Regions from separate parts of the Bradyrhizobium sp. AUGA SZCCT0431 genome, predicted to be linked through region 2. Evidence: riboswitches for the same ligand, from Rfam matches in the RefSeq annotation. Region 2 holds a riboswitch; the other holds the start of a gene.
What was found. Region 2 has a riboswitch for S-adenosylmethionine ahead of JQ567_RS09880 (O-succinylhomoserine sulfhydrylase). Riboswitches for the same ligand answer to the same signal wherever they lie in the genome.
Positions count from the first base shown of each region.

Region 1: another riboswitch for S-adenosylmethionine. It lies ahead of JQ567_RS19590 (homoserine O-acetyltransferase); the one in region 2 lies ahead of JQ567_RS09880 (O-succinylhomoserine sulfhydrylase).

Region 1 is NZ_JAFCLR010000019.1:5,166-19,429, forward strand. It holds gene JQ567_RS19580 (alpha/beta fold hydrolase) at 1-92, shown strand, start outside; gene metW (methionine biosynthesis protein MetW) at 257-925, opposite strand; gene JQ567_RS19590 (homoserine O-acetyltransferase) at 927-2,129, opposite strand; SAM riboswitch at 2,217-2,296, opposite strand; gene JQ567_RS19595 (chorismate mutase) at 2,458-3,318, shown strand; gene hisC (histidinol-phosphate transaminase) at 3,348-4,445, shown strand; gene JQ567_RS19605 (prephenate/arogenate dehydrogenase family protein) at 4,453-5,394, shown strand; gene JQ567_RS19610 (malate/lactate/ureidoglycolate dehydrogenase) at 5,418-6,467, shown strand; gene JQ567_RS19615 (HutD family protein) at 6,491-7,108, shown strand; gene JQ567_RS19620 (amino acid ABC transporter substrate-binding protein) at 7,295-8,329, shown strand; gene JQ567_RS19625 (L,D-transpeptidase) at 8,348-9,244, shown strand; gene JQ567_RS19630 (hypothetical protein) at 9,382-9,540, shown strand; gene JQ567_RS19635 (hypothetical protein) at 10,521-10,775, opposite strand; gene JQ567_RS19640 (hypothetical protein) at 10,789-11,046, opposite strand; gene JQ567_RS19645 (hypothetical protein) at 11,451-11,675, opposite strand; gene JQ567_RS19650 (DUF2125 domain-containing protein) at 11,912-13,099, opposite strand; gene JQ567_RS19655 (gamma-glutamylcyclotransferase) at 13,293-13,889, shown strand; gene JQ567_RS19660 (hypothetical protein) at 13,973-14,264, shown strand, end outside.
Region 2 is NZ_JAFCLR010000008.1:155,608-169,871, forward strand. It holds gene JQ567_RS09865 (OpgC domain-containing protein) at 1-1,238, shown strand, start outside; gene JQ567_RS09870 (SGNH/GDSL hydrolase family protein) at 1,238-1,996, shown strand; gene JQ567_RS09875 (SGNH/GDSL hydrolase family protein) at 2,010-3,035, shown strand; gene JQ567_RS09880 (O-succinylhomoserine sulfhydrylase) at 3,189-4,382, opposite strand; SAM riboswitch at 4,455-4,534, opposite strand; gene JQ567_RS09885 (2'-deoxycytidine 5'-triphosphate deaminase) at 4,654-5,760, shown strand; gene JQ567_RS09890 (hypothetical protein) at 5,882-6,922, shown strand; gene JQ567_RS09895 (MATE family efflux transporter) at 7,085-8,527, shown strand; gene JQ567_RS09900 (hypothetical protein) at 8,642-9,127, opposite strand; gene JQ567_RS09905 (hypothetical protein) at 9,226-9,756, opposite strand; gene JQ567_RS09910 (SRPBCC family protein) at 9,753-10,154, opposite strand; gene JQ567_RS09915 (VOC family protein) at 10,318-10,677, opposite strand; gene JQ567_RS09920 (AraC family transcriptional regulator) at 10,733-11,572, opposite strand; gene JQ567_RS09925 (methylated-DNA--[protein]-cysteine S-methyltransferase) at 11,582-12,160, opposite strand; tRNA gene JQ567_RS09930 (tRNA-Gly) at 12,311-12,384, shown strand; gene JQ567_RS09935 (nuclear transport factor 2 family protein) at 12,552-12,995, shown strand; RNA gene ssrA (transfer-messenger RNA) at 13,012-13,447, shown strand; gene JQ567_RS09945 (hypothetical protein) at 13,570-14,151, shown strand; gene JQ567_RS09950 (cupredoxin domain-containing protein) at 14,164-14,264, opposite strand, start outside.

The DNA.
Region 1 (14,264 bases), on a different contig from region 2:
CGCTGTTCAACGAAATGGTCGAGCGCTTTATTGCGCTGGTGGAGGCCGGGAGGTGGCCGGTGCGGGATGCAAGGTCGATGGTGGCAGGGTGAGCGCCGGTGCGCTCCCTCTCCCGCTCTTGCGGGGGAGGGTTGGGGTGGGGGTGTCTCCACCCGACGCGGCCCCCGAGTGGAGAGAGCCCCCACCCGCCGCGCTCTAACGAGCGCGTCGACCTCCCCCGCAAGCGGGAGAGGTGCAGCGGAGCTTGCCGCAAAACCTACTTCCCCTTCTCCGCCCGGCTCAGCAAAAACACGCCCTGCTCGCCGAACATGTTCCAGAACCACCACGGCAAATTCAGCCGCAGCGGGCGGCCGTAGAGATCGAGCGCCACCGCGCGCTCCATCTTGACGTTGATCTCGTCGCAGAGCTGCACGAAATCCTTGATGGTGCAGAAATGGATGTTCGGCGTGTCGTACCAGGTCGCGGGCAGGTTTTCGGTGCGCGGCATGTGGCCGCCGACCAATAATTGCAGCCGCATTTTCCAGAACCCGAAATTCGGGAACGAGACGATGGCGCGATGGCCGATCCGCAGCAGGTTTTCCAACACCACTTTCGGCTGCCGCGTCGCCTGCAGTGTCTGCGACAGAATCACGTAGTCGAAGGCATCGTCGGGATAATTAATCAAATCGGTGTCGGCGTCGCCCTGCACCACTGCAAGGCCCTTGGCGACGCAGCGGTTGACGCCCTCGCGCGACAGCTCGATGCCGCGGCCGTCGATGCCGCGGCTTTCCAAGAGCTGCAGCAGTTCGCCATCGCCGCAGCCGACGTCGAGCACTTTGGAGCCGCTCTGCACCATTTCGGCGACCAGCAAATGATCGCTGCGAAGGTTTTCGGTGCGATGCGGCTCCACGCCGGTGAGCGGCAGTGTCTGTTGCGACAGCGACATATCAACCACCCGCCGTTTTCAGGCCCCGCGCGGTGCCTGCGGATTGCAGAAAAGCGCGGGAAATGTCGAAGAATTCGGGCACGTCGAGCAGGAAGGCGTCATGGCCGCGATCGGTTTCGATTTCGGCGAACGACACCCGCGCGCTCGACGCGTTCAGCGCATGCACCAGCGCACGCGATTCCGCGGTCGGGAACAGCCAGTCCGAGGTGAACGACACCACGCAGAAGCGGGTCTGGATGCCGGTAAACGCTTTCGCCAGCACGCCGCCATGGTCGGCGGCGATGTCGAAATAATCCATCGCGCGCGTCAGATAGAGATAGGAGTTGGCGTCGAAGCGCTCGACGAAGGACGAGCCTTGATAGCGCAGATAGCTTTCGACCTGGAAATCCGCGTCGAACGAAAACGTCGGCAGCTCGCGGTCCTGCATCCGTCGTCCGAACTTGCGATGCAGTGCGGCGTCGGAGAGATAGGTGATGTGCGCGGCCATCCGCGCGACGCCGAGGCCGCGATGCGGATGCGTGCCATGTTCAAAATAGCGCCCCCCGCGCCAGTCCGGATCGGCCATCACGGCCTGTCGGCCAAGCTCATGGAATGCGATGTTCTGCGCCGAATGCCGCGTCGAACATGCGATCGCCAGCGTCGAGAACACGCGCGCCGGATACGCCGCGGTCCATTGCAGCGCCTGCATGCCGCCCATCGAGCCGCCGACCACGCAGAACAGGGTCTCGATGCCGAGACGATCGATCAGCATGGTCTGCGCGCGCACCATGTCGGGAAGGGTGATGATCGGGAAATCGAGGCCCCACAATTTGCCGGTGGCCGGATTGGTCGAGGCCGGGCCGGTCGAACCCATGCAGCCGCCGATTACGTTGCTGCAGATGATGAAGTAGAGGTTGGTGTCGAGCGGCTTGCCGGGGCCGACCATGGTGTCCCACCAGCCATGCTTGCCGGTGACGGGGTGCGCATTGTTGACATGCTGATCGCCGGTGAGCGCATGGCAAACCAGGATGGCGTTGGAGCGATCCGCATTCAGCTCGCCATAGGTCTGGTAGGCGATCTGGAACGGCGCCAGATCGACGCCGCAATCGAGCTTGAGCGGCTGGTCAGCGCCGAACTTCGCGACCTGCGAGGTCGGATGATCCGCCTCATGGGCCCGATCCTCATTATGGATCGAGGGGCTTGGTATCGACTGAACGTTTGTCATCTCGGCCACCGACCTCGAAAGCTGAGGTCCTCCCGGACAGAAATCAGGCCATAAAAAAACCCGGCCTGAACAAAGGTTCGACCGGGATCACTTCTGTCCCCGGCCTGTTTAGCGAGTTGTTTAACGTGGCTGCAAGCCGGCCGGCTCAAATGACCACGGAATGGGCTAAAGCTAGTCCGAAGGGAGCTTTTCGTCAAGGCGGGCCATGGTTAACCGGCCGGGCGCGCCATCATTGCCGATGTTTCTCTTTGCTTTCGGCGGCCGTCTTTCCTAATCAATGCCCTTGTATTTGCCGGTGATTTCGGCCCCCGGCGCTAAAGGCTAGAACATGTCCAAGGGACCCTCGAAGGCACCCCCCGCCCCGCCCTCCCTCGCGGTGCTGCGCAAGGAGATCGACAGCATCGACGAGCAGGTTCACCGCCTGTTGATGGCGCGCGGCGACATCATCGATCGGCTGATCCAGGTGAAAGAGACCCAGGAAGTCGGCTCCGCGTTCCGCCCGGCGCGCGAGGCCGACATGATGCGGCGGCTGGTGGAGCGGCATCGCGGCATCCTCCCGATCGACACCATCGAGAGCATCTGGCGCGTCATCATCTCGACCTTCACCTACGTTCAGGCGCCGTTCTCGGTGCATGCGGACGTCTCGGTTGGCGAATCCGCGATGCGGGATTCGGCGCGGTTTCATTTCGGATTCGTGGTGCCTTACGTGGCGCATTTCAGCGCGCAGGCCGCGGTCGAAGCGGTGGCGAAATCGAAGGGCGATCTGGCGCTGGTGTCGGCGACGTCGAGCCGGACGCCCTGGTGGATCGAACTCGAAGCCGATGGCGCGCCAAAGATCATCGCGCGGGTGCCGTTCCTCGAACGCGCCGACCATCCGGCGGCCTTGCCGGTGTTCTTGGTCTCGCGCGTCGCCGACAACGCCATGGTGATCGAAGTCGAGACCTGGAGCGTGCGCGTCTCCGGCTGGAACGCCGAGACCGCCCGCGCGCTGGCGCCGCTCGCCGAGATCGTCGCTGTCCCCGATACCGCCTTCGACGGCGCCGCGCTCTTGGTGTCGATATCAGGCACCGGGATGGAGAAGATCAAGACCGCCCTGATCGAGGCCGGCGCGTCGGTGCGCTCCTCGGCCCTCGTCGGCAGCCACGCAACACGCTATACGGTGCCCCCGAACGGGGCGGCCAAATCCTAAATAGACGCCCTACGATCCGGAGCCAGAAGATGTCCCGCCCCGTGCCGAACCCCGGCATTCTCGATATTGCGCCCTACACCCCCGGCAAGAGCCCGGTCGCCGAGCCGGGCCGCAAGGTGTTCAAGCTGTCCGCCAACGAGACGCCGTTCGGCCCGTCACCGAAGGCGCTGGCGGTCTACCGGGACGCGGCTGGTCATCTGGAGGACTATCCGGAAGGCACCTCACGGGTGCTGCGCGAGGCGATCGGCCGCGCCTTCGGGCTCGATCCGAACCGCATCATCTGCGGCGCCGGCTCGGACGAAATCCTCAACCTTTTGGCGCACACCTATCTGAAGCATGGCGACGAGGCGATCTCGACCAGCCACGGCTTTCTGGTGTACCCGATCGCGACCATGGCGAACGGCGCCAAGAACGTGATCGCGCCCGAGACCAACTTCACCGCCGATGTCGATGCGATCCTGAAGCTGGTCACGCCGCGCACCAAGATGGTGTGGCTCGCCAATCCGAACAACCCGACCGGAACGTACATTCCGTTCGACGAGGTCAAGCGGCTGCGCGCCGGACTGCCTGATCATGTGCTGCTGGTGCTCGACGCCGCCTATTCCGACTATGTGTCGCGCAACGATTACGAACTCGGCATCGAGCTGGTGGCGACCACGGAAAACACCGTGGTGACGCATACCTTCTCCAAGATTCACGGGCTGGCGTCCTTGCGGATCGGCTGGATGTTCGGCCCGGCCAACATCGTCGACGCCGTCAACCGCATTCGCGGGCCCTTCAACGTCTCGACGCCGGCGATGCTGGCGGCGGTCGCGGCGATCGAGGACACCGCGCATGTCCAGATGTCGAAGACATTTACGGAGCACTGGCGCAACTGGCTGACGGAAGAAATTTCCAAGCTCGGCCTCAAGGTGACGCCGAGCGTGGCGAATTTTGTCCTCATCCATTTTCCGCAGGAAAAGGGCAAGACCTCGGCGGACGCCGACGCGTATTTGACAAAACACGGCCTGGTGCTGCGGGCGCTGAGCAATTACGGCCTGCCGCATGCGCTGCGCATGACGATCGGCACCGAAGAGGCCAACCGCCTCGTCGTCGACGGCCTCAGAGACTTTATGGCGGGCAAGTGAGCATCAAGTGAGCACTGAACCTCTCTTCAAACGCGTCGCGCTGATCGGCTTCGGCCTGATCGGTGGCTCGATCGCCCGTGCCGCACGTGCGCAGGGTCTCGCCGGCGAGATCGTCACCTCGGCGCGCTCGGCCAAGACCCGCGCGCGGGTGGAAGAATTGCGCGTGGTCGATCGCGTGCTCGAAACCAACGCGGAAGCGGTCAAAGGCGCCGACCTCGTGATCCTCTGCATCCCCGTCGGCGCCTGCGGCCCGGTCGCCGAGGAGATCGCGCCGTTCCTCGAGCCGGGAGCCATCGTCTCCGACGTCGGCTCGGTCAAGGGCGCCATCGCCCGCGACATGGGCCCGCATATTCCGCCGGGCGTCCACTTCGTTCCCGCCCATCCCGTCGCCGGCACCGAACATTCCGGTCCCGACTCCGGCTTCGCCGAACTCTTCATCAACCGCTGGTGCATTCTCACGCCGCCTGATGGGACCGATCCCGCCGCGGTCGAAAAGCTTCGCGAGTTCTGGGCCGGGCTCGGCGCCAAGGTCGAGATCATGACGCCGGATCATCATGACCTGGTACTCGCGATCACCAGCCATCTGCCGCATCTGATCGCCTACACCATCGTCGGCACCGCGGACGAACTGGCGCAGGTGACGTCGTCGGAGGTCATAAAATTCTCCGCCGGCGGTTTTCGCGATTTCACCCGCATCGCGGCCTCGGACCCCACGATGTGGCGCGACGTGTTCCTGGCCAACAAGGAAGCGGTGCTGGAAATGCTCGGCACCTTCAACGAGGACCTTTCCAAACTCACACGCGCGATCCGCCGCAACGACGGCGAGGCGCTGTTCGAGCATTTTACCCGCACCCGCGCCATCCGCCGCGGCATCGTCGAGATCGGCCAGGATTCGGCAGCGCCCGACTTCGGCCGCCCGCACGCGAATTTAACGAAGAAGCCGGAGTAGAACGGCTCACGACGGAGTGAAGCATGATTATCGACCATTCGAAGCTGCTTGGGCTTGCCAACCGCATCGTCACGGCCGGCGGCAGTTCGCCGACGGAAGCCGCCATCGTGGCCGAGCATCTGGTCGAGGCCAATCTGCGCGGCCATGACAGCCATGGCGTCGGCATGCTGGTCGCCTATGTGCGCGACCTCGACGCCGGCACGCTGAAGATCAACCAGACACCCGAGGTCGTCTCGGACACCGGAACCATCTCGGTGTGGGATGCCCGCGCCGGCTACGGCCAGGTGGTCGCGCGCCAGGCGGTGGAATGGGCGATCGAGGCGGCCAGGAAACATGGCGTCGCGGTCAACGGGCTCCGCAACGCGCACCATATCGGCCGCGTCGGCACCTATGGCGAGATCGCCGCCCGCGCCGGGATGGTGGCGCTGCATTTCGTCAACGTCGCTTCGGGTTCGCCCGGCGTCGCGCCGTTCCGGGGCCGCGAGGGCCGGTTCCTGACCAACCCGGTCTGCATCGCAATCCCCGGCACCGACAACAACGAGCCGATCCTGCTCGATTTCGCCACCAGCCGCGTCGCACTGGGAAAAGTGCGGGTGGCGCATAATGCCGGCAAGCCGATGCTTGATGGTGCGTTGCTCGACTATGCGGGCCAGCCCACCACCGACCCTTCCGTCATGTACACCGACCCGCGCGGCGTGGTGTTGCCGTTCGGCGAGCACAAGGGCTCCGGATTGGCGCTGGTGTGCGAACTCCTGGCCGGCGCCATTGTCGGCTCGCCAAGCGTCACCACATCGACACCGCCCGAACGCGGCATCATCAATGGCATGCTGAGCATCGTGATTGACCCTATCAGGCTTTCGACGCGCGACAGCATGATGGCCGAGATCGACGACATGATTTCCTGGGTGAAATCGGCCAAGCCCGCCGAGCAGGACTTGCCGGTGCTGATCGCCGGTGAGCCCGAGCGGCTCGCACGAGCCGCACGGATCGCCAAGGGCATCGAAATCGACGACACGACCTGGGGCCAGTTGGCTGATATCGCCCAGCGCTACCAGATCCGGATTGATAGCTGAGCAACACCGTTTGGACGCATGCAATGACATCCTCCGACGGCGGGATTCAGCTAACGGCGCTCGATCCCGCCAGCTACCGGCATATGCCCTGGAAGAACGGCGGCGGGGTCACGATCGATATCGCCGTATCCATGCTCCCTGGATTCGCGCCGGGCAGTTGGGAAGGAATCATCTGGCGTTTCAGCCGGACCGCCATCGTGACGCCGGGCGCGTTCTCGGATTTGAGCGGCTATGACCGCCAGCTGGTGCTGGTTTCCGGCGAGGGTCTCGTGCTCGGGACACCTGTTGGAGAGATCGACGTCCGGCAGCCGTTCAGGCCGGTCCGGTTTACCGGCGAAACCAGTATTGTCAGCCGGCTCGAAGCCGGACCCGTCGAAGTCGTCAATCTGATCGGCGACCGGTCGCGCGTGGCGATTGACCTCTGCTGCCTTTTGGGCGGCGCAACGCACGCCTGCCCGGCCGGCATTCACATCGTCTATGCAGCGACAGGCTCCTGCGAACTGTCGATCAACGACAAGGCCCGCGAGATCGCAGCGGGCCACGCGGTGCGCATCGATGCCGGGGAAAGTTTTGCGGTCGCAAACCGGCTTGGCACCGCGATCGTCGCCAGCGTTATTCCCGTGGCGCGGACATCCGGCTGATCCGGAACGCGTCACAGGACGATGACGGGCGCCAGCGCGTTCCCGTCGCGCAAGCGAGCGGGTCCAAAAATTCATTTGTCGGAAACACATTGGTAACGCTTCCACTTGTGTTAGCTTGCCAACATCACTTCCGCCAAAGAACTTGCCGCCACCAAAGAAGCTGCAGCCACCGATCGCGGGGAAAAAATGTCCGGCTCCAAGAAGCGACCCATCATCTTTCCCGTCATCGCGTTGCTGGCCCTGCTGTTCGCGAGCGGCAATCCCGCGCAGGCCCAGACCCTGAACGCCGTCAAGGAACGCGGCACGCTGAATTGCGGCGTCGGCCAGGGACTGCTCGGCTTTTCCAGTATGGATGACAAGAACGCCTGGAGCGGCTTCGACGTCGATATCTGCCGCGCCGTCGCGGCTGCGATCTTCGGCGACCCTGCAAAAGTGACGTTCACGCCGCTCGATGCGGCCACGCGCTTTTCGGCGCTGCAGTCGAAGACGATCGACGTGCTGTCGCGCAACTCGACCTGGACGATGTCGCGGGAAAGTTCGCTCGGCCTGATGTTTGCAGGCGTCGCCTATTACGACGGCCAGGGCTTCCTGCTGCGCCGAGATGCCAGGATCGACACCGCGTTGCAACTCGGCGGCAAGACCGTGTGCACCCAGACCGGCACCACGACCGAACTGAATCTGGCGGACTATTTCCGCGCCAACGACATGCCGCTCAAGGTGCTCGCGCTCGCCACCGCCGAGGAAAGCCTGAAAGCGTATGATGATCGCAAATGCGACGTGCTGACCAGCGACGTCTCGCAGCTCTACGCCGAGCGTCTAAAACTCTCTGCGCCCGACAGCCACATCATCCTGCCGGAAGTGATTTCAAAGGAGCCGCTGGGACCCGCGGTGCGGCAAGGCGACGACCAGTGGTTCAACCTGGTCAAATGGACGCTCTATTCCCTGATCAATGCCGAGGAGCTTGGCGTCAAACAGGCTGGCATCGACGATGCGGTGAAATCAGCCAATCCCAATATCAAGCGGCTGGTCGGCACCGAGGGCGAATTCGGCGCGCAGTTGGGCGTTGCCAATGACTGGGCCGCGCGCGCCGTGCGGGCCGTCGGCAATTACGGCGAGATCTATGAGAGAAACATCGGCACGCAGTCGAAACTCAGCATTCCGCGCGGGCTGAATGCGCTCTGGACCCAGGGCGGCATCCAGTACGCGCCTCCCGTCAGATAGTTCTTCAGGGGTCAGGCCATGACCGTGGATTATTACGCATTGCTGACCAAGGCCGTTGCCGGCAAGGACACCCTCGGCCGCGACAAGATCTACAAGGACGCCTATGACCTCATTATGAGGTCGTCCCACCTCACCCGCGAGGCCGCCGCCTCAAATGTCGCCGCACTTGAAGCCGCGATCCGGCGGATCGAGGATGACATCGCCGTCGAGGAAGGCCGCGACGCCGCTCAAATCAACGAAGTGTTGTCGGAAGGCACGAACTGGAAGCCATGGGCCTTCGGCGCCGGTGCGCTTGCACTCGCCATCGCCTTGTCGGCACTGGTCTATGGCTATGTCGTCACCAAGGGCCCCGTCGTCGTCGCGACCAGCGTGACGGCGCCGCCACCGCCAAAAACGGCACGCGCGCGCGAAGACGTCGTGATGGCCGACCTGAAGGCCGGCGAAGATGGCGGCTCCACCGGCGAAGGCCTGCCGTTTTCGCTGCAGCGCCAAGTGGTGTTCTACCGCACCACCGTGGTCCCGGGGTCGATCGTGGTCGACCGGGAGAACCGCTTTCTCTATCTGATCGATTCCAACAATTCCGCACGCCGCTACGGCATCGGGATTGCGCAGGAATGCCTCAAGGGCGGCAGCTTCTTCCGCGTCACCAACAAATTGGAATGGCCCGACTGGCGGTCTTCCGCGCAAAACGCCCGGGATGCCGACGCATTGGCCGCTTCCGCCGGCCGTCCCGGCAGTCCGCTCGGCGCCCGCGCGCTGCTATTGGACAAGCCCGGGCTACTGATCCACGGCACGAATTCGCCCAAGACCATCGGCCACCTCGTCGCCTCCGGATGCATCCGGCTCGTCAATGACGACGTCGAGGATCTGTACCGCCGGGTTTCGCTGGAGACGCGGGTGGTGTTTGTCAGCTAGGGGCTGGTCTGCACGCTGACGGCGGGTGCCAATACTCCGGCTGTGACTGTCGTCACAGCCACCGTCGCCTGCCGCGCTTACTCCTGCCCTGACGGATGGCGGGAATAGTCCCTCCACCGGCAACAGGAGGGACTAGAATGGAACAGCTGAGCAAAAAAGCCGACGAACTGACCATCGACGAACTCGATGCCGCGTCGGGCGGCGCCCTCTACCAGCCGCTCATCGTGGTTGCGATTGCCACCGCCGTTGCGATCCGCACGGGCATCGAGTCGCTGGTTCACAAGATTACCCGTTGAGGTTCCTGCAAGCTCCTTGCGGAGAACGTTCGATTCTTCGGAAGGCGCTTGCAGCCTTTGACAGAACGGACATCTGAATGAAGCATCGCGGGCAACTGCCCGCGAAACGTCATTGTGCCGACATAAGAGTCTTTGGATTACGCGCGCGGATTAACGACTGTGTACCCGCGCAACGAGCGCGCATGGATTCTCGTTGCGTGGCTACCCGAGTTGGCATCGTACGCCATCCATGTATCACCTCCGACATGCTGCTCCAGGACGCAGACGTGCCCGCGTCGCGCGGCAACCATTCCCGGTGCTGGCGCCGTCCGGGGAAACCGCAGCCAGTTGGAGGCAAGATTTAATCCGGGCACGATATGGCCGAACACCCGCATGGATGCGCCGCAGCCGCAGAAAGAGCGGGGACAACCGGCTGGGCGCCCGCCGACGATCTGACCACGCCCGCTGTTCGCTTCCGCCCTAGCATTGCGCGGCAGAATTGCCGGCCGTTCTGTGCTCCGCGATTCCCGGCCGTAAGCGTTCACACCAACGCGTTGCGTTGGCGAATTCGAAAAGTCGCACGGCATGGTTACGTTGCATCCCGGCGCTTGACCAACGATGCGGGGCGGGCGTGCTTCTGATGCGGATGAAGAAAAGGCAACGAGTACGGACGCAACAAATACTAGTCTTAACATGACAGGGCTCCGGCATTTGAACCTGCCCTGTGTTCACGTACCCATGATTGTTAGGCGAAAATGCGGTGGCCAACGACCGCTGCTCGGCACTGAGGCCTGGTTAGCCGCCTCAAAAGAACGGCCCCAGCGCGGGGCTGGAGAGCGCTGGGGCCTTCTTGAGCGGCGCGGGGGCGGCCCTCGCGCAGCGCTCGTAAATTACCAAACCACATTTGCTTCTTGAGGGTTGGTCAATATTGACCATCCTGCCTCAAAAGATCCGGAACGGTTTAGCGACCGGCCTGTTCGTAATTTATCCCAAGCCTCCCGTCAGCTTTCACTCGTCAGATGCTTCAGCATCAGGTTGCACGCTTCCTCGGTCTCCTCGAACGTTGCAAAAGGCGATCCACCGATCTTGATCGCCCCGCTGCCCTGATAAAGCGGACGCCATGACGCCACGTAGCCGGGCCGTCCGTGAAAGCCGGGGCCGGCGCGGCTCTCGTGGGTGATTACGAACGAAAAGCCGTCGCTGCTCGCGCTCCAGATTTCCAAGCTATCGACGGCACGGTGGAATCGCAGGGCCATCAGCAGTCGTTCACTAGCCATCTTTCATCAAAGCTCGCCGCCACATGAAATCTCTAGCCAGGGACCACAGCACTTCAGCCTCGGGGTCTTCATCCGGCAGGACAAAATCGAAGCCCGCTGGACCGGGATCAGGTATTGAGAGCGCGTCGCTTTCTGCCTGGTGATGAATTTTCAGCAGCGACAGCTCCCATTCATACGCTCTCACCGAGCAGCCTGTTAGTGGGCTTTGATCACCCAAGATTCCCATTGCTCGTGAGGGGCGCTGCGTCATCTGCTCCTCCTGCGGACAACCTCTCTTGTGGTAGTTCCGGACTTGCAGTTTGCGATGCTGCTAGAGCCGCTTGGCGGCCGATCACGGGCCATACCTCTCCCTGGACTCGATTGCGGAAGCTGCCTTAGCCGAGCACCAAAGTGCTTCCAAGCGCAACATTCCCTCGGGGGTAAAGCACTCCTTTCACGGAGTACTCCGTTTGCGCCAGGCAGATCACTTGCGCGATATATGCCCAAGGCGATTAATGACGCGAGGTCATTTTTTGCCAACTCGATCCCGATGCAAACCCGGGGGCCGCGTCATTAAAAAAGCGACGCCCGCTCATGACGTCGCGCCGAAGGCAGTCGCGAAAGCGAGACTGCTGAATCGAAAACGATTCGACAGTCTCGCCTTGCGCAATCAGCTCAAAAGATTGCGCTGATGCAATATCCGATGCCGCCGAGGAGCGCGCCGCCAATGGCGCCCGGCACCGCGCCGATGCCGCCGACCGCCGCACCGCCTAGGCCGCCGGTCACGCCGCCGGCGCCCATCGCGACGCCCAGTTCCTTCCAGAAGCCGCCGGCCGCAGCGTCGAGTTCATCGATCGAAAGCTCATGATTGACTGCATCGTTCTTCGTAACGTTCGTCATTCCAGTTCTCCATCCATCTGTTGAGGTGCGGGATCATCCCGCAACCACCGTCAGGATGTCCGAACGGTTCAGCGATCGCCGTGACGCGAGTCACGCATCGCGAATCTCACCGCGATGATTGAAGATTGTTCCAGAGGAGGAACCATTCGATCGAAAATCGGACGCGCAAGCACGCGCGCCTCGGATGGACGCTGGTGTTCACTCGGGGGATGACGACGGAGATGGGCAAAGCGGAATCAAAACAGCGGCGGGATCTGCCCCACCTTCAGGGGCCCCAGGAACACCGCGCCGTCGACGAAGCGCAGCGGGAAGCTGCGGGCCTTCTTGCCTTCAAGCTCGGCTGCGGTGCCGAGCGAATTGATGCCGACGGCGACGCCGACATTGGTGTTCTGCTTGACGACCTTGCCAAGACCCGGAATAGCCTTGTCGAGCGCGCCGAACAGATTGGTGAGGTCCTGGCTCTTGACGCCGGGCGCCACGCGATCGAGCGTGGCCTGCGGCACGCCCTGCTCCAGCATTTTGTCGATACCCAGCGCCGGGATCACCCGCTCCAGACCCGCCACCGTCATCTGCAGCTCGCCCTCGATCTGCCCCTGCGCGTTGAGGCCCAGCGTCCCCGCGGCCACGGCGACCAGCTCGCCCTGCTGAATCCGCGAGCGCACGATCTCGACCTTGCCGCCCGCGGCCTGCATTTCGCGGAAGCGCTCGGGCCACGGCTTTGGCGAGAAATCCTTCAGGCCGCTGAGCTTGGTCTGCACATCTGATTCGAATGGCGTCGCCAGCAGCGGATGCAATTCCTGAATGCTGCCTCCTGATATCTGCAGCGCGGTCTGGATCACCGGATCTGCAATCGATGATCCCTCCGCAAGCCTGCCGTGCAGTTCAACGCGGTTGGCGCGCGCCAGCGGCGTCTGCACCGGTCCGTTGACGCGCTCGATCGAGGCATTGTCGAACACGATCGAGGCGCGCTCCGGAACGGCCGGCAGCCCCGCCACGCTGCTGCGGCCAACGCTCCAGTTCACCTTCAGCGACGGCGGCTGGCCGCGATCGGCAATCGTCGCCGGCGCCTTGAATTCGGCGATCAAGAGTTTCGGCTGGTAGATCGAGGCGATCACCATGATCTCTCCGAGCCGCGCCGTGAACGGCGCGCCCGCGCCCGCCGTTTGCGACACCAGCGTCACGCTGGCGTCCTCGCAACGGACTTCGAGGCGGAACGGATAGCCCGCGACCGAGCGCTTGCCGCAATCATAGATCCGGCCGGCTTTCGCTTCCTGCGCGCGCCACGCATCGGCGCGCACGCCGACCTCGGACGCCGCATAGAACCAGAAACCGCTCCAGGCGATGGCTGCGACCACCAGCAGTGCGGGCAAGATAAAAAGGCGCCAAAGCGGGCGCCGGCGCGGCGCAGGGGTGATGTCGGGCATGCGGCGACCTTTGGCTCATGATTTTGTCAAATGTAAGCGAGTAGAGACCCGGGCAAAAGCCGCTGAATTCGCTTCGCTTTGCCGGCTCCTTCTGGTAGCCGTTCCTCGTTTGGACGCGTTTTCTTTACGCGAACCGGTCCCCCACCCCCGGATCAGGTCCGAGGGCATGCTTCGCTCGAAAACGCTTGTGCCGATGTCCGCAATGACCCTGCAAGATTCGGAATTCTCGAGCGGCGACCTCTGGGTGTTCGGCTATGGCTCGCTGATGTGGCGGCCGGGCTTCGAATTCGTCGAACGGGTGCCGGCCCGGCTGATCGGCGAGCATCGCGCGCTCTGCGTCTATTCCTTTGTCCATCGCGGCACCCCCGAAAAGCCCGGCCTGGTGCTCGGGCTCGATCGCGGCGGCGCCTGCCGCGGCATCGCATTCCGGGTCGCGGAGCAGAACCGCGCCGCCACCATCGCCTACTTACGCGAGCGCGAGCAGGTCACCTCGGTCTACCGCGAGGTGAAGCGCTCGGTGTGGCTGGAAAACGAGGCGCGGCAGCGCGTCAGCGCGCTGGCCTATGTGGTCGATCGCGGCCATGTGCAGTACGCCGGAAGGCTGTCGCTGGCGGACCAGTTGCGTCACGTGCTGCAGGGTCACGGCCAGTCCGGCGTCAACCGCGACTATGTGCTGGCGACGGTGAAGGCGATCGAGGCCGAAGGTTTTCGCGATACCCAATTGCACCAGCTGGCACTGATGCTGCACGATTCGCACCCGGTCTTGCACCGGAAAACGCCTGCGGAATAGGCGTTTGCGGCATTTTCGCCACCCTGCTTCGATGAGGTGGAAAACGGGGTGACGCAAATGGCGTTCTGGGCTAGGTGTCCCGTATGGGCACGACATCACGCCGTTTCGATGGCTTCTTCAAAAGCGAATTCAGGGTCAACGAAGCCGTCGGACGCAGCGTCAGCTACGTCCGGGACGGCAAGCTATTGGGTGGCAATTCGGGGTTCGCACACATCGGGACCTACCGTTTCGACGGCGACGCGATCGCCGTCGAGGTGACCAGCCGCCGGCACAATTTCGGCGCCGATCATCAATCGCTGCTCGGCTCCGATATTTCGACCATCGCGGTCACCGGACGGGCGGTTGGAAACGCGTTTTGCTTTGAGGGCGGCTCGC
Region 2 (14,264 bases):
TTGCCGATCAAATTGCCGGACCGTCCGTAGGTGACGCCAGCGCGCTCGCAAAGGACGTCGTCTCCGCGCCGGCGATCACGCTGCCTGCGGCCGGCGAGCGTGAATTGCGGCTCGATCTGTTTCGCGGGCTCGCGCTGTGGCTGATCTTCATCGATCACCTGCCGGCGAACATCCTGACCTGGTTCACGATCCGCAATTACGGCTTTTCCGACGCCACCGAGATCTTCATCTTCATCTCGGGCTACACCGCGGCGTTCGTGTATGGCCGCGCCATGCTGGAATCCGGCTTCGTGATCGCCACCGCCCGCATCATGCGGCGGGTCTGGCAGATCTACGTGGCGCATGTGTTCCTGTTCACGATCTTCCTGGCGGAGATTTCCTACGTCGCCACCAATTTCAACAACCCGCTGTATGCGGAAGAAATGGGGATCATGGATTTCCTCAAGCAGCCGGATGTCACGATCATCCAGGCGCTGCTGCTGCGATTCCGCCCCGTCAACATGGACGTGCTGCCGCTCTATATCGTGCTGATGCTGTTCCTGCCCCTCATCCTGTGGCTGATGAAGTGGCGGCCCGACGTCTCGCTGGCGCTGTCGGTGGCGCTCTACGCGGCGACCTGGCACTTCGATCTGTACCTGTCGGCCTATCCGAACGGATTCTGGGCCTTCAATCCGTTCGCATGGCAATTGCTGTTCGTGTTCGGCGCCTGGTGCGCGCTCGGCGGGGCCGAGCGGATGTCGGCGATCCTCTCCTCGCGGATCACGATGTGGATCTGCATTGCCTATCTGCTGGCCGCCTTCTTCGTCACGCTGACCTGGCACATACCGCAATTGAGCCGCTTCATGCCGAAGCTGATCGAGCAGTGGATGTACCCGATCACCAAGACCGATCTGGATGTGCTGCGTTTCGCGCACTTCCTGGCGCTGGCGGCGATCACCGTGCGCTTCCTGCGCAAGGACTGGCCGGGCCTGAAATCGCCCTGGCTGCGACCATTGATCCTGTGCGGCCAGCATTCGCTTGAGATATTCTGCCTTGGCGTCTTTCTCGCCTTTGCCGGGCATTTCGTGCTGGCCGAAATCTCCGGTGGAGCGGGGCTGCATTTCCTGATCAGCCTCGCCGGGGTACTCATCATGTCCGGTATGGCGTGGGTCATTTCGTGGTACAAGCATTCTGCCGACAAGAATGCATCGAAGAAAAAGGGCGCTGTTGGCAACGCCGATATGGCGGGAGGGGGCTGATGCAGTCCAACCCGGTGATGATCCTGGGGCTTACCTTGTTTGCCGGCTTGCTGGCCATGGCCCCCGCGCGCGCCGAGCCTGCTCCTCCGAATTGCGAAGTTCCGGCCTATCTGCTGACGTCCGAAAGCAAGCTGCCCAAGGTCGAGACGGCCATTGTCAGCGAACGCCGGCTGGAAATTCTGGTGGTGGGCAGCCGGTCGTCGACCATCGCGGCATCCGAAGCCAGCGCCTATCCTGGCCGCCTGCAGGCGATGTTGAAGGAGGCGCTTCCGAAGGTCGCGGTCAACGTATCCGTAGAACTACAGGTCAAGAAGACGGCCGAAGAGGTCGCTGGCGGACTTGTTAAGCTCGTGGAAGTAAGAAAGCCTACTTTGGTTATCTGGCAGACCGGCACCTACGATGCTATCCGATCGATCGATCCCGATGATTTCCGCGCCGGTGTCGAAGAGGGGGTTGCTGCGGTGCAGAAGGCGGGGGCCGACGTGATCTTGATGAATCTGCAATACAGCCCGCGCACTGAAACGATGATTTCCGCGCCGCCCTACCTGGATAATATGCGCGTGGTGGCGCAGCAGCACGACGTTCCCTTGTTCGACCGTTTCGCCATGATGCGGCACTGGAGCGATGCGGGAGATTTCGACCTGTCCACCACGTCGCATGGCCCCGACCTGGCCAAGCGCGTGCACGATTGCCTCGGCCGCGCGCTGTCGAAATTCGTGATCGACACGGCGCATGTGAACCCGGCCCAGCAGAATTGAGGAACTAGCGTAAATGAGTCGTTACTGCCCTTTTTCGCCGTCGACATCGCTGGCAGCGTTCGCCGTCGCGGCGACGGTGCTGCTGATGCCGGTGTCCGTTTTGCCGGTGCAGGCGCAGGCGACCCAGACCGCCCAGCAGGCGACGTTATCCGACACGGCCAAAGCTGAAGCCGCCAAACCGCCGGCGGTGGCGCCGACGGGTGCGGGCAGCGTGGCGGCCGCCGAGCCGTCCAGCCCGCCGGCGCAAAGGAGCGTCACCGGCAAGGCGATCGACAAGGCCAAAGAGGTCGCGAAATCGGCCGCCGACATCTTCAGCCGCGTTCCCTGCCTGCCGCCGAAGGGTGGCGCCAAGAAGATGGGATCGCTGCCGCGTGTCGCGGGCAAGCTGGCCGCGGGCGAGCCGGTGGTGATCATCGCGTTCGGATCGTCGTCGACCGCGGGCTTCGGCGCCACCTCGCCGGAATTCAACTATCCCAACCGCCTCGCAGCGCAGCTGCACCGGCAATATCCGACCGCCGACATCACCGTGATCAATCGCGGTCAGGGCGGCGAGGACGCGCCCGAGATGATGAAGCGGCTGCAGACCTCGGTCATCGACATGCATCCGGACCTGGTGATCTGGCAGGTCGGTACCAACGCCGTGCTGCGCAATCTCGATCCGGCTGAGACCATCAAGCTGGTGGAAGATGGTGTCGCGCGCATTCAGGCGACCGGCGCCGATCTGGTGCTGATCGATCCGCAATATTCGCCGCGCGTCAACGAACGCGCGGAGAGCGCGGGCAAGATGATCAACCTGCTCAACAAGGTTGCTGAACTGCGCAAGGTCGGCATTTTTCCGCGCTTCGAAGTGATGCGCGACTGGCACGAGAAGCAGGCGATCCCGATGGACAATTTCGTCATCGCCGACGGCCTGCACATGAGCGACTGGGGCTACGCCTGCTTCGCGCAACTGCTCGGCGACGACATCATCCGCTCGGTCGGCCAGATCAAGCTCGGCGTCAACGTGCCGTCCGACGTACGGACGTACCGGCCGATGTAGTTGTCGTCCCGGCGGATGCCGGGACCCATACGCCTCGGCCGTGCGCCTAAAAGGCGGTGGTCGACGACTTCCTTAACTCACAACGCCCTGTGGCTATGGGTCCCGGCTCAAGGCCGGGACGACACCTGTTGTATGGCTAGGTGCGCAGCTATCTCACGCCTTCTCCAGCGCCTGCGCAAAATCCTCGATCAGGTCATCCGCATGCTCGAGCCCGGCGGAGAAGCGAATGAAGCCCTCGCTGATGCCGAGTTCGGCGCGCGCTTCCGGCGTCAGCCGCTGGTGCGTCGTCGTCGCCGGATGGGTGACGAGGCTCTTGGCATCGCCGAGATTGTTGGAGATCCGCGAGATATGCAGCGCGTTGAGGCAGCGGAACGCTGCCTGCTTGCCGCCCTTGACCTCGAAGCCGACCAGGGTCGAGCCGGCGCGCATCTGCCGCTTCACCAGTTCGGCCTGCGGATGATCGGCGCGGCCGGGATAGATCAGTCGCGAAATCTTCGGATTCTTCGCGAGCGCATCGGCCACCTTGCCGGCGGTCTCGGTCTGCGCGCGTACACGTACCGCCAGCGTCTCTAGTCCCTTGAGCAGCACCCAGGCGTTGAACGGCGACATCGACGGGCCGGTATGGCGCATGAAGTTATGGAGGTGCTCGGCGATGAAGGCTTCCGAGGACAGGATGATGCCGCCGAGGCAGCGGCCCTGGCCGTCGATGTGCTTGGTGGCGGAGTAGACAACGACGTCGGCGCCGAGCTTCAGCGGGCTCTGCCAAATGGGCGTTGCGAACACGTTGTCCACGATCAACCTTGCGCCGCCACTGTGCGCGATCTCGGCAATCGCCGGGATGTCGAGCACGTCGAGCGTCGGATTGGTCGGGCTCTCCAGGAAGAAGGACTTGGTGTTCGGCCGCAACGCGCGCTGCCACTGGTCGAGATCAAGACCGTCGACCAGCGTCGTCTCGATCCCGTAGCGCGGCAAGAGATCCTGCACCACGTAAAGGCAGGAGCCGAACAGAGCTTTCGAAGCGACCACGTGGTCGCCGGCCCGGAGCGGTGCGAGGATCGCGGTCGCCACCGCGGCCATGCCGGTCGCGGTCGAGCGCGCGGCTTCCGCGTCCTCGAGTTGGATCATGCGGCGCTCGAACATCTCAATCGTCGGATTGGAATAGCGCGAATAGATAAAGCCGGGCTCCTCGCCCTTGAATCGGGCCTCGCACTGCTCCGCGGTGTCGTAAACGTAGCCTTGGGTGAGGAACAGCGCCTCGGACGTCTCGCCGAATTGCGAGCGTAGCGTGCCGCCATGGACAAGGCGGGTTTCGGGGCGATAGCGGGTGGTAGACTTAGCCTCAGGCATGTGACCTCCGTCGTGACCACCATTGAAAATGGTCACAAAAAACCGGCCTGGAAAAATTTCCACAGGCCGGGATCACACGTGTCCCCGGCCTGTTTAGCGACTTATTTAACGTGGCTGCAAGCCGGCCGGCTCAAATCACCACGGGATAAGTCATGCTGATATTCCCTCGCGCCCTTTTCGTCAAGCCGGCCATCGGATAACCCCTAAATGCCCATATTTATGAGGTTTGGATGACATTCGGGTCATCCTCCCGGGCCCCTTGAGGACCGCCGTGCCTTTCACGCTGCCGCCCGACGCCAACGGAATTCTGCCCGACCGCATGATCGCGGCGATGGCGGATGCGGGCCTGATCCTGCCGGCCTATCCCTTTGTCGAGAGCCAGATCCAGCCCGCCAGCCTCGATCTGCGCCTCGGCGACATCGCCTACCGGGTGCGCGCGAGCTTCCTCCCGGGGCCGGGTGCGACGGTCGCCGAGCGTATCGACGAGCTGAAACTGCACGAGATCGACCTCACCCACGGGGCGGTGCTGGAAACCAACTGCGTCTACATCGTGCCGCTCTTGGAGAGCCTCGCGCTGCCGCCGGAGATCGTCGCCGCGGCCAATCCGAAGAGCTCGACCGGGCGGCTCGACGTCTTCACCCGCGTGATCGCGGATGGTACCCGCCGCTTCGACATGATCGGCGCCGGCTATCACGGGCCGCTCTATGCCGAGATCAGTCCGAAGACGTTTCCGGTGCTGCTGCGCGAGGGATCCCGGTTGTCGCAAGTGCGCTTCCGCACCGGCGACGCCATCCTCAACGCGGACGAGCTGGACGCGCTGCATGAGGCCGAGCGGCTGGTCGATATCGACGACGCCGATCTCGCCAATGGCGTGGCGCTGAGCGTCGATCTAAGCGGCGCGAATTCCGGCGGCTTTGTCGGCTACCGCGCCAAGCGCCACACCGGCGTGGTCGATGTCGACCGCCGCGGCGGCTATGCGGCCGATGAATTCTGGGAGCCGATCGCGGCGCGCCCGGACGGCAGCCTGATCCTCGATCCCGGCGAGTTCTATATTCTGGCCTCGAAAGAGGCGGTGCAGATTCCACCGGATTACGCCGCCGAGATGGTGCCGTTCGATCCTCTGGTCGGCGAATTCCGCGTGCATTATGCCGGCTTTTTCGATCCCGGCTTCGGCTATGCCGGCGCCGGCGGGCAGGGCTCGCGCGCGGTGCTGGAAGTACGCTCGCGCGAAGTGCCGTTCATCCTCGAGCATGGCCAGATCGTCGGCCGCCTGGTCTATGAAAAGATGCTGGCGCGGCCCCATGCCATGTACGGCCAGCGCATCGGCTCGAACTATCAGGCGCAGGGCCTGAAGCTGAGCAAGCATTTTAGGGTGTGAAGTAATTCCGCAGCCCGGATAAAGCTCCGCGAAATGCGGGGCCGCATTCCCGGATTGCGCTTCGCTCCATCCGGGCTACGTGTATGCTCACAGCCAATAGGAATGTCGGCCGGGAGGGAACATGAGCGGAGAGCAGCAAGCGCAATGGGCGAAGTGGCGCAGCATCGCTGATCTCTATCACGCGTTTTTCACCGGCCTCGTTCTCACCGTCGTCTCCCGCCGCGGCACGACGGACGCCGCCGAATTCGTGTTCCGGGTGTTTCGCCGCCAGCAGCAGGAACGCTTCCTGCCGGGGCTGGAAAAACTCGGGCTCAGCCATCTGCCGCCGGCGGTCGCGGCTGCGCAGTACCACTATCTCTCCAACTGGATCGGCGGCGTCCATGTCGAATACATGTACGAGACCGATCGCAAGGCCTGGATCCGTTATCCGCCGCCGCGCTGGATCTGGCGGGGCACCGCGATCTGCGGCGTGCCCGGCGAAGTGTCGCGCGCGATGCTGCGGGGATGGCACGGCAACAACGGCGTGGCGCTCGGCAATCTCAATCTCGGCTTCGTCTGCACCAAGCAGAGCGTCGACGGCCAGGACGGCCTCGAAGGCTATTACTGCGAATACGATCATCCGCTCGAGTCAGATGCGCGGATGGTGTTCGCGCGGCATCTCGAAGCGCCGCGCTTCGATCCCGCCACCGCGCCGGCATTGCCTGTTGCAAGCTGGCCAAAGCCGCGGTTGGAAAAGGCCTATCGCAACTACGCGATGGAATATGTGAAGACCGCCGCACCCGTGCTGGTGCAATGCTTCGGTCCGGAGGATGCCCGATATCTGTTGCACCTCACCGGCAAGCTGATCGGCATGCAATATTTCGACGAGATCGCGCAAAACCTTGGGGCGAGCCGCGGCGGGCCGAAGGAGTTTGCTAGCTTCCTGCGTGCGCTGTTCGAGGCGCAGGATGATGCGGTTGAGATCAGCGAGTCCGACGGCACGTTTGAAATCCGGCAGCAGAGCTGGAAGCTGATGGCCGATGTCGGCGATTATCACCCGGCCTGCGCCAGCGTCCTGCAGGGATTGTTCGAGGGCCTGGCGGCCGGCTGCGGCCGCCATATTCCTGTGCATTTGAAGCCGCCAGCCGGCGGAAAGGCACCGTTCGTCTGGACGATCGGCTAGGGGAGCGCGCTCGCCTGCAATCGCGCAGGGCCCCATTGCGTTGCGCGCACGCGGAATCAGGCCTTGCCGTGCTAGGAAACAGCTCGGCGCAGCTGGATAAGCGCCCAAAAATTTTGAATGGGTGCGCGATCTTAAGGTTGCCTTTCGCGCGCGGGAGCAGAAATGTCCGATATCGGCGTTGCCGAAATTCCCGTCGACGAGGAAGAACGCCCGCTGCCGCCACCGCCGCCGCCGGCGAAGAACGCGCTGGTCGACGGTCCGATCCTGCGCACGCTGTTGTGGCTGGCCTGGCCCAACGTCATTGCACTCACGGCCGGCACCTGCGTGGTGATCGCCGAGACCTCCTATATCGGCCGGTTAGGGGTGGAATCGCTGGCCGCGATGGCGCTGGTGTTTCCCTGCGTGATCCTGACCATGACGATGTCGGGCGGCGCCATGGGCGGCGGCGTCGCGTCCGCGATCGCGCGCGCGCTCGGCGCCGGCGACACCGAGCGGGCGTCGGTGCTCGCCGCGCATGCCTTGCTGATCGGTCTCTGCTTCGGGCTCGTCTTCATGCTGGGCATGCTGATCTTCGGTCCGAAGCTGCTCGAGTTGCTCGGCGGCCGCGGCAACGTGCTGGCGCAGGCGATCGGCTACACGCAGATATTTTTCGGCGGCGCCGTCGTGCCATGGCTGATGAACACGATGGCCGGCATCCTGCGCGGCACCGGCAACATGAAACTGCCGTCGCTGCTGATGCTGATTTCCGCCGGCTGTCAGATCATCCTTGGCGGCACGCTCGGTCTCGGCCTCGGGCCGATTCCGCAATTCGGCATGCGCGGCGTCGCTGCCGGCTCGCTGATCGCCTACCTGGTCAGCATCTCCGTGATGACGTGGTATCTGTTTTCCGGCCGCGCGCGCGTCGTTCCCAAGATCGTCGGCCTGCGGATTCGCTGGGCGATGTTCATCGACATTCTCAAGGTCGGCGCCATCGCCTGCTTCTCGCCGCTGCAGTCGGTGCTGACGATCAGCATCTTCACTTACATGCTGGCAAGTTTCGGCACCGAAATCCTGGCCGGTTACGGCATCGGCGCGCGGCTCGAATTCATGCTGACGTCGATCGCATTCGCGGTCGGCATCGCGACCGTGCCGATGGTCGGCATGGCGATCGGCGCGAAGCGCATCGCGCGGGCCCGCAGGATCTGCTGGATCGCAGGCGGCGTGGCCTTTGTCGGGGTCGGCGCGTTGGCGACCTTGATCGCGATCTTCCCCGACATCTGGGTCAATCTCTTCACCGACAATGCGGGCGTGCGCGCCGCAAGCCGGCAGTATCTGTCTACGGCGGCGCCGATGTATGCGTTCCTCGGTCTTGCCACGACCTGCTATTTTTCATCGCAGGGCGCGGCCAAGGTGCTTGGCCCCGTGCTGGCGCAGACCGCGCGGCTGGTGTTCATCGGCATCGGCGGCTGGTGGCTGTCGACGCACAATGCCACCGCCACGGACTACTTCATGCTGACGGCCGCATCGATGATGCTGCTCGGCCTGCTGTCCTGCGTAAGCGTGATCCTGACGCGGTGGGGACCGAAACACGCTCCCCTTGCCAAGGCTCGCCCGGCGCTGTCTTGAACGACTGTCATTCCGGGGCGATGCGAAGCATCGAACCCGGAATCTCGAGATTCCCCGGTGCGCAATTGCGCACCTGAGGTCTGGTCCTTCGGACCATCCCGGAATGACGGATTCCTACCGTCGCCGATGCTTTCGGCCGTGACGGCTGCCGCCCATATTGGCCATGCGCATCAGCTGCGGAATCATGCCCATCATCTCGCCGCCGCCGGCGCCGCCGAGCATGCCCATGATGTCGCCGCCGCCCATGCCGCCCATGCCACCCATGTTGACGCCATAGCCGTCGGCCATGCCGCCGCCATAGCCGCCACCGAAGCCGCCGGGGATTCCACCGCCGCCCATCATGCCACCAAAACCACCGCCGCCACCTTCCATCATGCGGCCCATCATCGGGCCCATGGTCTGCATCATCATGCCGAAGCGGCGCTTGCCCATCTTCGCCTTCATCATTTCCAGCATCGGCGCCATCTGCGTCATCATGTCGTCGCCGCCACCTCCACCGCCACCGAAGCCGGCGAATTGCGCCTTCGCCGGCGTCGTCGTCAGGGCAAACAGCAGCAGCAGCGTGGCCGCCTGACACACAACCTTGTCAGCTCCAGTCATGGTTCGACCTCCCAATGCGCCGCGGCCCGCGGAGGCGGTGCCATCCGGGCGCAAATGGTGACGCTAGGAGCGGACGAAAGGCTGATCTGTGCGACAGATCACGGTAACCGGCGTCGGGCAGTGAACTCGCTATTGACACGCCAGCTCGCGCCGTTGTCCGCGGAGATCTCGCCGCGCCAGAGGAACGAGTTCGGTGTGATCTCGGAAAAACTCCAGCGCATCAACTGGCCGTCCGGCCGCGTACCGAGCTGCACGATGTCACGGCCTTCAGCACGCCCGATCATCTGCAGAAAACTTCGCGCCACCGGATCGGTCCACTGGATCCGCCAGGCATCGATATCGGGATCGTAGACCCGCAGCGTCGTGCCATAGGAATTGATCTTGGCGGTGGCGTCGCCGTGGCGCCCGTCGCCACGCGGCGGCACGATCCAGACATCCTGTATCGCGCGCCCCTCCAGCGCCCAGCCGAAATGCCATTCGCCGGCGCGGCGGCGCTCGCGGCCGTCGTCGGAGAATTGCCTGACGTCGAGATCCCAGGAACCGATGAAGCGTCCGTAGAGATCCATCTTGCCGGCGCGGTCGGCTGAGGGACCGACCGCGCCGAGCGCTTCGAGAAACGCGGAAATCATGCCGCGGCTTTCCCAAGCGCCTTCCGCATCGCCAGCGCCGCCTGATCCATCTGCGCGTTCATGTAAGGCGCGATTTCATGTGGCAGCACGTCGACGGTCCAGGCCAGCCGGCTGCGGCCGTCGCCTTCCGCGGTCACCTGCACCGAGGCGCTGTGCTGTTTGATCCGTTCGCTGATGACGGCATAGACCAGCCGCCGCCGTGCATCGTCGCAATCGACCAAAAGTTCGCGCGCCACCGTGCCGTTGGAAAACGTCACGATCCGCGCGTCGCCGTCGAGGCGGGTGTCGAGCACGAAGCCGGGCACCAGCCGCGTATGCAACGCCCCGAAATCGCGCACCGCGTCCCAGACGTCATTGGGATTGGCGTCGATGATGATGTCCTTGTGGATGGAAGCCATGGTTGTTTCCTCTGATAGTTGGGGGAGCCGTCATTGCCTGCGACAAACGCAAAGCGTTTGCGCAAGGGAGCGAAGCGACGAAGCAATCCACACTCTCCGTTATGCCGAACGATGGATTGCTTCGCTTCGCTCGCAATGACGGCGAGGGAGGGGTGAAGAGCCCCTACGTGCAAACCGCCTCGACATTGTTGCCATCAGGATCGATCAAAAACGCCGCGTAGTAAGTCGGGCTGTAATCCGCCCGCGCGCCCGCGCCGCCATTGTCGCGGCCGCCGGCCTTCAGGCCTTCAGTGTGGAATTTCTTGATCGCGCCATGATCCGGGGCGCGGAACGCGACATGCGCGCCGGTGCTGCCAGCGCCCTTGTGCAGATGCAGCCAGAGCGCGGGTTCGCCCTTGGGGCCGAAGCCGGCGCCGGAATCATCGCGCGAGCACAGCACAAAGCCGAGGGGCGCGAGCGCTGCCGTATAGAAGCGCACACTGGCGTCGAGATTTCCGACGCGTAATCCGATGTGGTCGTACATGGTGTTCTCCAGTCAAAACCGCGCGGGAATGCCGCGCAACCTGGAGAAACCCTAGCTAGTGGAGGGCAAGCCGTTCTTGGAGAATCTTGCGCTTCCCCCGTGAGGCCTGGCGGAACCGCAGCGGCGAGGCGCCGGCGGCGCGGTGGAACGTGCGCACGAAATTGGAGAGGTCGCCGAAGCCGACGTCATAGGCGATAGCGGTGATCGGGCTATCGTCATCGGCCAGCCGCCGCGCCGCATGGCGCAGCCGCGAGCGCAGCAGATATTGATGCGGGGTGACGCCGACCACGTTCGAGAACAGCCGCAGGAAATGGAACGGGCTGATGCCGGCTTGCGCGGCGGCATCTTCCAGGTCGATTTCGCGGTGCGAATTGGCATCGATCCACAGCGCGGTTTCCACCGCGCGGCGGCGGTCGCGGGCGGCGTCGGGACCAGCCTTGCGCGGCTTGCCGGAGACCACCTCGATAAAGCGGCTGGCGAACACCTGCCCGATCTCGTCGAGGCCGATGTCGCTGCTGCCATCTGCCGCCGCTTGCGCCAGCTCGCCGAGCACCATCAGTTCCGGCAGCGGCGGCGCCGAGCCGATCTGCCAGATATCCCTGGCTTCGCTGATCGCATCCACCAGTTCCGGCCCCAGGAAGAACGACAGGCATTCGTCGCCGCAGACGTGATCATGGGTGCAGGTATATTCGTCGCCGGGATGGCCGATCAACACCGACCCCGCCACCAATTCACTGAACTTGCCACGGCAGTGCAGGCCGAAACTGCCCTTGCGGACATAGGAAATCGAGTGACAGCGGTGCTGTTCCGCGAATGGCTTATCGCCGGGTCCCGCGCTGCAGCGGAAATCGGACACCGAAATGGATTTGCGTTCCAGGAGCGTGGTTGCGGCCATCCCGCAAATTTAGGTAGGCGGGCGTGGCGGCGCAACCGGCAGCAGCACGTCAAACAGGGTCTTGCTGGCGGTCGGGTGGGTGCCCTCGATCGACAGCAGCCGGCGCTTGGAAATGGCGCCGCCGTTCGGCGAGATCTTGTCGGCATAGTGCCCGGCCTCGAGCACGCGATGGCAGGGCACGATGACCATGAAGGGGTTGCGGGCGATCGCCTGCGCCACCGAATACACCGCGCCCGAGGCGCGCAGCGCACTTGCGACCTCGGCATAAATGCGGGTCTCGCCGCGCGGGATGGTGCGGGCGATCTGATAGACGCGCTGGTTGAAGGCGGGAATCCCGGTCATGTCGAGCGCGACATCGGAAAGGTCGCTGGAGCCGCCGCGCAGCAACGCCACGATGCCTTCTATCGCGATGGCGACATTCTCCGGCGGGCGAAGTTCGCGGGCGTCGGGATAAAGCTGGAACAGCCGCCGTCTGGTGTCGATCTCGCGGGCTTCCGGGAGTTGCACGCCCATAACGCCGAGCTCGCCCCATGCGATCCCGCACCGGCCGATTCCCGTGTCAAAAATGCTGTAGCCACGCCCCGCCATACGCCATCAACCCCGGCAGGATCATAACACCGTCATCAAAGCGCGCATCTGGAATCTTTGTAACCCGTTAAGGGCCTGGGGCGGGGAGACGCGGGTACCGCTTGGCGGAACGCCCGGGGTCGGCTAATCAGGGGGAGCGCAAATGCGTTCGCGGGCGTAGTTCAATGGTAGAACGGCAGCTTCCCAAGCTGCATACGAGGGTTCGATTCCCTTCGCCCGCTCCATGCCCCGTTGGTTAGATGCGCAGGTCGGTCTAGTTAGTTCCAACGGGTTCGCGCAAGGCGCGGCCCGATGACAGGCCCCGGCGTAACCCGCCGATGAATGCGATGATAGCGGATTGCGTACGCTGCTAACTGATCCGTCTACTGGCTAGCTGAAACGTGAGGGACACATGCGCGCATTCCTGACGGCTCTTTCCATAACTGCACTGTTCTCATGCTCTGCTGTCGCGGGGCCAAAGGAAGATGCCCTGGCTATCCTCGACAAGTGGACCAAGGCGTTTGCAGCTTCGGACGTGGACGCAATCGTCGCTCTCCACGCTCCTGACGCGCTTTTCATGGGCACCGGCAGCAAGACGGTGGTGACGGATACAGCGGCCATTCGCAAATACTTCGAGGATGCGATTCTGACCAGGCGGCCGCGCGCAGCCCCCATGAGTTCTTCAGAGGTGATGGTCCTGTCGGACACCGCCGTCGTAGTCACCGGATTGAACGAGTCTACGGGAGTCCTGGACGGCAAGCCGTTCAGTAATCCAGGCCGCGTGACGTTCGTAATCGCCAAGCGTGGGCCGGAATGGCAGATTGTCCACTTTCATCGATCCGCGATGCCCCGGTAAGAATGCGCACGCCAACGGCCTATCTTTCGCCCTCAATCCCGCGTACAACGGCTTCGTCGCAAGACGATGGCGCTGAAACTCTGAATGGACTGCGGGCAGACCCGGGGGCAGTACCCGGCGCCTCCACCTTAGCAGCTTGAGCTTAAAGGTCTCATTTGCAGCATGATCCGGAAAAGTGGGTTCCGGTTTTCCCTCGACAAACGCGAAGCGTTTGCTCGGAGATCATGCTCCACATGAGATCGATTCTGCCGCAAGGCAAAATCCCTGGGCTGCTATGGCGGGGGCGAACCAGGATCGATGGTCGCAAAGAAGTTCGGAATTGTGCTCGGCATGATACCGCCGTTATCGGGTCAAAAACCTAAATGCAAACGATAACGTTGCATTGAACGAAGTGCGCCTCGCGGCGTAACCTGTTCGGGGTTGGTCCACCTGGCAACAGAACGGCCATGGCCGCGTCAACCTTCGGGTTGGCGCGGCTTTTATTTGTGAACCGGCATTTGTGAACCGGGCTTGCGTAGCGCGCGACTACAATCACAACCGTTATCGTGCTAAATATTCGTGCCGCGAGATGGAGGTGAACGCGTTGACCCAGGCCATCGCTGCCGACAACACCTCCCGCAACAATTTGCTGATGGTCGCCGCCGGCGGTCTGCTGTCGGGCCTGTTGACGCCGCTCACGCCGCAACTGATCGACAAGTTCAGCGGCGGTTCCGGCAATCTGCGCATGGCGCTGGTGGCGGTGCCGTTTGCGGTGCTCGTCTTCTTCGTGGTCCGGCGCTGCAGCGCCAATCCGGTTTGGGCGGCACTGCTTGCCAGCATTGTCACCATGGTCGCTTTTGTCTGCGCGGTGAACGCCGCAATCTTCATCGATGCGCAGGCCTATGGCGCCTCCAAGATCATGCGCAATGTCCTGGCGGGCCTCGCGGGCGGTTTCGTCGGTGCGGGTGTGATGGCGCTGGCGATCGCGCTGCTGCCGGCCGGGCCGCGCGATGCGGCGTTATGGATGCGGATGCTGCTGACGGGCACGCTGGCCGGTACGCTGATGGCGGTCGACAGCGCGCTCGATCTCGATCTCACCTCGGTGCTCTATCCGGTCTGGCAGGCGGCGGTCGCGGTGCGGCTCGCGATGGTGCTGCAGCGAGGGACGTCGGCCTGACGAGGTTGCCGCCTACGGCGCGATCGTCAGCACCGCCTTCATGTTGGGATGGAAGCGGCAGTAATACTCGACCGTGCCGGCCTTCTTCAGCACCGACGTCACGGTCTTCTTCG